Regions from separate parts of the Paenibacillus sp. J23TS9 genome, predicted to be linked through region 1. Evidence: riboswitches for the same ligand, from Rfam matches in the RefSeq annotation. Region 1 holds a riboswitch; the other holds the start of a gene.

Region 1 (3,848 bases):
GAATCATATGAAGAATAAGTGCGATAATCAGTCCCACGACGGTTCCGATGATAAAGCCCTCCAAGGTCAGTCTGACTGTAGCCCAGACATGGCCCCATAAATCTCCGGCTCCATCAGCCGTTTGCTTCGCGATATCCGCCGGAGAGGGCAGAATCCACTGCTCGATATGAAACAGCGAGGTGCACAGCTGCCATACGGTCAAAAAGAAGAGGACCGCCACAAAGGGCGGCCACACATGACTCCACCAACGTCTCATGGACGGTATTTCTCCGTTAGACGCTCCATGCTGATGCCGCTCGGATTATGGGCGATTTTAATCTGTGAGATGATGCTTGGACTTCCGGCTTCCACCAAGGCCGTATGCATATTGCGTACAACCTCCAGCAGTTCTTCCAGCTCGCCTTCCATCGTTGTTTCGAGAGGATGCACCTCATACTTTACACCGGACTGCTGAATGACTTCGATCGCACGGTCCACGTAGGGAATGGAATTTTCATTGTTCGGGGTCTTGGGAATAACTTGAATGCTGAGCAGGGTATGTGCCATACCCGATCACTTCCTTTTCTAAGAAATATATTTATAAAAGATTTAGGCATCATTATTAGGTGGATAACAGTAACCGCAGCGGCTATCAAGCACATTATTAGGGTAAAGAACAGAGCCTACATCTTAAGGCAAAAAGTCATTGGTATAAGCGCCGCTAACCTCAAGCGGTTTCTCGAGCAGCTTATGCTCATACATCCAATCGGAATAACCCTTCCACACCTGTTCCTTCTGCTCGCCCCAACGCGCTGCATCGTCCTTGTATTTCGGGCTGAGCCATTTCTGGCTGGCCATGACCAGGTCCTTATCAAGCTCAGGCACAGCCTTGATCAGAATATTAGCGGCATCCTCAGGATGGTCGATCGCATACTGATAACCCTTAGAAGTGGCGCGCATAAAGGCCTTCACAAGCTCCGGATCTTCCTTGATCTGCTTCTCATTGGTGACCAGAACCGGTGTATAGTAATCCAGCTTGTCAGAGAAGTCCTTCACATACAGCATATCAAGCGGCTGTTTTCGCAGCTCGGCTTCAATACCGGTCCATCCGTAAAAGATCCAGGCGAAGTCGATATCACGCTTCACGGCTGTAAAATAATCCGCTTCGCCCATATTAACGATTTTGACCTTGCTCACGTCGCCTTTGTCGATGTCCATGATCGAGCTGATCACGGCCTCCTCAACAGGCGAGCCCCAGCCGCCGTAGGTTTTGCCTTCAAAATCCTTTGGCTTCTTGATGTTCCGGTCCACCGGAGCGGCAAAACCGGATGTATTATGCTGAATGATGGCGGCGATCGATACCAAAGGCACGCCTTGCGTACGCGCCTGGGTCACGTTCTCTTGAACGCTGACGCCAAAGGGCACTTTGCCGGATGCCACCATGGCATCCGCTCCACCAGAGCCGGGCTGCATGATTTCGACATTCAGGCCTTCTTCTTCGTAGTAACCCTGATCTTTAGCCACATACAATCCGGTATGGTTCGTATTTGGCGTCCAGTCCAGGACGACCTTCACATCCTTGAGCTTCTTGGTTTCAGTTCCATCCGCAGCGGAGGATGATTCACCGGATGGTTTGCCCGCATCCGTCGTTTGGGCGTTCTTGCTTCCACAGCCGGCAGCTACCAGCATGAGCAGAAAGGCTAGCAGAAGCAGCCCGATTTTCTTCGTTTTCATTGTTTTCTCTCTCCTTACCAGGTTTCTCCCCTTCATTGCAGCAGAATCGTTTCCTTCCATATCTGAGAGATGAATAACAGAATCATGACAGACTATGTCTTCCAATGACTCTATCATTCAACAAAAAAGCGCCCCGTATACGGGACGCTTAGGGCGCAAGATGGGCATGGCGAAGCGCCATGACGATGCTTTTCCTACGCTGGCATTACCCAGATCAGGTTTAAGGGTCAGTATCTTGAGGGATACAATCTCAGCCGGCCAATTCCAGCACCCCGGATTCTTATGAAGTTACGGGTATATCAATGTGTATTATAGTCTTAACTCTGGTGGAATTCAATCCATTCTCGCCATGGCCCTAAAAGAAGGCGTATAAATCTTCAGGAAAATGCCATTATAAGGATGGAGGAGAGGTCTGGTCTATTTAGGAGGATGAGGAAAATAAAAGCACCCATATCATTTGCGCAATCCGTCATGATCATTATGCTCAGTACAGGCCTTCTGAATCATGTTATCATCATTCCTATTATGCTGGATGCAGCTAAGCGGGACGCTTGGATTTCCGTGCTTCTGGCTTGTGCATGTGCGCTGGTCTGGATTTTCATCCTGCAAATCAGCAGCACCAAAACCAATAAGCAGCATCTGTTTGAATGGCTTTCGAAGGCTTACCATCCCATTGTAGGCCACCTGTTTGCAGGAATCATGGGCATATATCTATTTTCCATATGTACGCTTACAACCAGAGACACCGTGTACTGGATCCATCTGACCTTCTCTCCGGAGACGCCCATTGTAGTGTTCACCTTCTTGTTCCTTTTGATTTCAGCGATAAACGCTTATTTGGGTATCCATTCCCTGGCCCATACCGCAGGTATCCTGCTGCCCTTTGTGGTTGTGCTGGGTTTTTTTGTAATGCTGTCGAACACGCCTCATAAGGATTACTCCTTATTACGGCCGATGCTGGAACACGGCATTCAGCCGGTTTGGAACGGGGCTGTATATGCAGGAACCGGTTTTGTTGAGGTCATCATGCTTCTGTTTTTGCAGCATCACATCAGGTCGCGCTTGACATATCTATCCTTTATGATCATGATTCTGCTTCTCTTGGGTCTCACGATGGGTCCGATTATCGGCGCGATTGTTGAATTTGGTGCAGAAGAAGCCGATAAGCTCCGCTTTCCCGCGTATGAGGAATGGAGATTGCTGATGATTGGCCGGTACATCGAGCATCTGGACTTTTTCAGCGTGTACCAGTGGTTCAGCGGTGCATTTCTGCGGATTTCCCTGGCCATGTTCCTTATCCTCGATATATTCCGAATTAAAAGCAAGAGGGGGAAGATATGGGTACTGGGCTGCATATTTTTGGCCGTCACCGTGTTCTCAATCATTCCTTTTAGCGATAAATTCTTCCTAAAGATGATGTCTTTTTACGTGCTTCCGTTTTCTTTATGGGGAGTGCTGATATTTTCAGTGATTATTGCCGGGCTGGTGAGTTTGGCCCACCGAAAGGGGAAGGTGACGTCTTGAAGGAGCATGATCAAAAGGAAAACCAAACACTTGAAGATACGGCTTTACGGCTATTCGGTTCAAGCGCGGACATTCAGAGAAGGACAATCCCTTTGTCGAATTCGGACTATACCGTGCACCTGGTTTATTGCGAGGGACTATGCGATGTCAATAAAGTGGAGCAATACATCATACCCGAATTAAAAAATATTCCGGAGGATATTTTCCAAACGAGTGAAATGAATCTAGAGCAAAAGATCCCATTTCACATGAACAACCTTCAAACGGATCAGGTGGAAGCATCGATGACAGAAACCGTACTGAACGGTGATCTCCTGCTGATCTTTAAGCCCTCGAATCAATTCTACTCCGTGACCTTGGCCGATCCGCCCAAACGGACGCCGGAGGAACCGAATACGGAAGTGTCGACAAGGGGACCCAGAGATGGCTTCACGGAAGATACATTTACCAATATTGCTTTGATTCGGAAAAGGATCAAGACCGAGCTGCTGGCGGTTGAAGAATTCACGATTGGGTCTCAAACGGCTACAAAAGTTCATCTGTTATACCTCAAAGACACGGTTCAGCAGCATGTTCTCGATGAGATTAAGGCCAAGCTGTCTCGTGTACAA
Region 2 (3,848 bases), on a different contig from region 1:
AAATGTTTTGATATCTGCCTGAATTCCTGCGCCTCCGCCGCTATCTGAGCCTGCAACCGTCAATGCTCTGGCTATACTCATTGCAAGAATCCTCTTCCCGCAGAAACCCGGTGACAGATTACCGCCTCTTCCGAAACCGGATATTGATCCATTTCGGATAAGGCATCCAGGAATGCAGATTGGAAGCTGCCCGGCCCACGGTAGCCGGCAGCCTGATAAGCCCGGGCTGCAGCTTCTCCATAAAAAGCCAAAGCCGCAGCTCCGGCTGTCAGCAGATCAGGTTCTACGGCGGCAAATGCACCCATGATGGAGGTCAGCAAACACCCTGTACCCGTTACCTGAGTCATGATCGGATGTCCTCCACGAATGACATAACCTTGCATACCATCCGTAATCACATCTTCCTTTCCTGTAATGGCAACGATGGTGCCCATTCGATTTGCAGCCCGCGCGGCAAGACCAACCGGAGCTTCATCCTCAAGACCGTCCGCATCGACACCCTTGATGGAAGCTGCTTCACCGATCAAGTGAGCGATCTCTGCTGCGTTGCCGCGTACCATGGAGATGCGGACTTCCCGCAATATCTCCAGAGCTGATTTCGTCCGGAATGGGGTGGCACCAGCTCCTACAGGATCAAGGAGAACAGGGACGCCATGCAAATTTGCCGATCGCCCCGCGATAATGGCCGCTTCAACCAATTCTGCGCTAAGCGTGCCCAGATTCAGCACCAAGGCACCCGCTATTTTGGCCATATCTGCTACTTCCTCGCGGGCGTACGCCATCACGGGTGACGCGCCCATTGCAAGCAGTCCGTTTGCTGTGAAATTCGTGACGACCACATTCGTCACGTTATGTACAAGGGGACGCTGCTGCTTGACGATGCGGGGGAGATGCTGCATATCAGAGATCATCGTCCCACCTCTGTTGCTTCCAGCAGGTCAACCGGCCAAGCCTCCAAGGCAAAGGCCATGTCCCAGAACATATACTCCAGCTGACAGCTGGTCAGAAAATGCTCCTTCAGCCGATCTTTACGTGCCTGGGATAAGGACTCTGCCCACTCATCCAGCAAACGGCGCAGCTGCTCCGTAATTCCAAATTCCCTGTCTCCGTAAAAATGCATCCATTCATAAAACGGATGGGATTCATCCGGGTTCACTTCTTCGATTAATTTTTGTCCAATCTCCATATAAGTCCAAGGGCATGGCAGCAATGCAGCAATCACATCTTCCAGTGCACCCTCATGAGCGACATTAAGCATGTGGCGGATATAATGATTGGCAGATGGGGCAAGAGGATATCCTTGCATTTCTTCATAGGTCACGCCTGCAACATAGCAAAAATTCTGATGTGGATGCGTTTCACTATTGAGAATAAACGAGATTTGTTCATTAAAAAGAGCCATGATTGCACGGTCTTCGCATCTGGAGATCGCAATTCCGTAAATTCGGATATAAGCGTTCAGATATTCGAAATCCTGTTTCACATAATGGATCAGCTGTTCCTTTCGTAACGTTCCATCGGCAATTCCCCGGACGAACGGATGATCAAAGATCGCTTGATAGATCGGATCCGCTGCGCTTCTGAGTTCTTCGGTAAAACGGGTCATTTTGAGCACCTCCGTATACATTTGGATGAAATCCATACAGGGAGCACCGGAGCAGCATACAAAAAAGCCGCCCCGAAATGGAGCGGCTTCGCCTATTCATGATGAAAAAAACATCAATCAGAAACATGTGAAGTCCGTCTCCACTTCCCTACGCCGGTATGATCCGGATCAGGTTCAAAGGGTCCAAGCATCCTTGTCTCAGCCGCTCTTAGCGCGGCTCCCCTAGTGGATTTCATATGAAGTTCGATTTCACGTTATACTTTAGCTTCGTTTATACATCTTGTCAAACCCATTTTCCATCATGATCCATCAGCTGATCTTCTTCCAATCATCCGAACCGCTGCGGATTAGAACAGTAATGGCACTTTGGCTGTGGCCCAGCTCAATAAAACAATCCTGGTCCACATCCTTCGCTTCCCAATCATTCAAACGCACGATATAACCGATTCTCTTCACATATGCAGGGACAGTAAAAGAAGCCACAGCTCTGCCATTTTCCGTCCGTTCAAAATCAACCCGCTGTTCGCGGAGTCCGGTGCCCCATACCCACAGGTTCCAGCCGTCATATTTGCCGTCGGGACGCTCGTATTGCACCTCGACTCGTTTGGTTGGCCGCGGCACACCTCCGACTTCTTCGAACAGCACCATCATCGACAATTCCGGTACGCTCACCTGTTCATCCACCAGAAAATCAATCGCCTTGTTTCCGGCATGCTCCTCATTCACCGCAATCTTCCATCCGGTTTTGGAAAAAGGAAGCTCCATCTTAATCTCATGATAGTTGGCATTATAGATCACAACGATATTTTTCCAGACATCACCATTTGCAAAATCCTTCAGCATATACGCCACCGTGTTATCCTGACAGCGGAGTACCTCCAGATGCTTCTCTACCTGCTCCTTTGAAGTCATGCGGAATGCAGGATGCGTTTTTCGAAGGTCGATCAAGCCGCGATAATAATCGAAGACGGGTTTAAATCTCCGCTTATTCTCCCATCGGATCGCATTCACGAGATCACCGCTGCGGTAGCTGTTATGGTCGCCGTATTTCGTGCGCAGCAGCTCATCGCCGGCCTGGATCATGGGAATGCCCTGGGAAGTGAGCACGATTCCATTAGCCAAAATAGCTCTCTTCACGGACTCGCTTTTCATCATATAATCCCTGTCTACGCTTCGGTATGGCTCTGAATGCTTCACAGCTTCCTCCAGGCTTTCTCCGTTCGTCAGCTCACCATTCCGGATCTCCTTGAATCCTGCTTCATTGCGGAGACCCTGCGTGGTCAATACTTTATCCCACAGGTTTAGATTATCGTGCACGGTTACATAGTTAATCGTTTCCAGTGGAGAAGCTGTAAAATCATGCACCGCGCCTTTTACCCCTTCAAGAATTGACGCTTCCATTTCGGGTTGGCCTGTGGCAAAGCCTTTTCCTCCGCCATCGCTATCGCCTTTTATGGCTCCTCTAAAATGATCATTGAATACGGCAAAGCCTTTATTCATTTGGCTGCCCTTCAATGTTTGCTGCTGCAGAGGCGTATCGCCTCCTGTCCATGGCTCACCATAGATTAAAATCGACGGATCAACCTCGCTGTGCAGCTCCCTGGCGATCTGGATAATCGTTTCGGTGTCGATCAATCCCATCAGATCAAACCGGAAGCCGTCGACGTGATATTCCTCCGCCCAGTACCGGACCGAGTCCAAAATGTACTTCCGCACCATCGGCCGCTCCGTCGCCATTTCATTACCAACGCCGGAACCATTCGTCAGTCTTCCCTCAGCATCCCTACGGTAATAATAGCCAGGCACAATCGCCTCAAAAGGCCCGTCTTCCACGCCAAAGGTGTGATTATAAACGACGTCCATAATGACGCGGATACCTTTGCGGTGTAATGCCATGATCATTTCCTTGAACTCAAGAATCCGTACTCCCGGATTTTGCGGATCGGTCGCATAGGATCCCTCAGGCACATTGAAATGCTGCGGGTCATATCCCCAGTTGTATTTCGGTTCGATTGAATCGGGATCATCCACGAGAAGCTCATTCACCGTTTTAAAATCAAATACCGGGAGCAGATGAACATGGGTCACACCAAGCTCCTGCAGATGATCGATACCCACCTTATTTCCTTCCTGGTCCCGAAGACCGGTTTCCGTGAAGGCTTTAAATTTGCCTTTATATTTAAATCCCGATGCCGGATCTGCCGAAAAATCCCGTACATGCAGCTCATACAGCACGGCATCC

The links. A riboswitch is a leader RNA that binds a small molecule or an ion and turns the genes downstream of it on or off. The one in region 1 is predicted to bind thiamine pyrophosphate.
Region 2: it holds a riboswitch for thiamine pyrophosphate, as region 1 does, so the genes downstream of both, tenA (thiaminase II) here and KJS65_RS17270 (ABC transporter substrate-binding protein) in region 1, are expected to answer to the same signal.

The regions. Positions count from the first base shown of each region.
Region 1 is NZ_BOSG01000002.1:362,729-366,576, reverse strand. Features, by position in the region: gene KJS65_RS17280 (ABC transporter permease) at 1-256, opposite strand, end outside; gene KJS65_RS17275 (thiamine-binding protein) at 253-546, opposite strand; gene KJS65_RS17270 (ABC transporter substrate-binding protein) at 670-1,713, opposite strand; TPP riboswitch at 1,886-1,998, opposite strand; gene KJS65_RS17265 (GerAB/ArcD/ProY family transporter) at 2,143-3,237, shown strand; gene KJS65_RS17260 (spore germination protein) at 3,234-3,848, shown strand, end outside.
Region 2 is NZ_BOSG01000001.1:119,856-123,703, reverse strand. Features, by position in the region: gene thiD (bifunctional hydroxymethylpyrimidine kinase/phosphomethylpyrimidine kinase) at 1-81, opposite strand, end outside; gene thiM (hydroxyethylthiazole kinase) at 78-911, opposite strand; gene tenA (thiaminase II) at 908-1,606, opposite strand; TPP riboswitch at 1,735-1,840, opposite strand; gene pulA (type I pullulanase) at 1,916-3,848, opposite strand, start outside.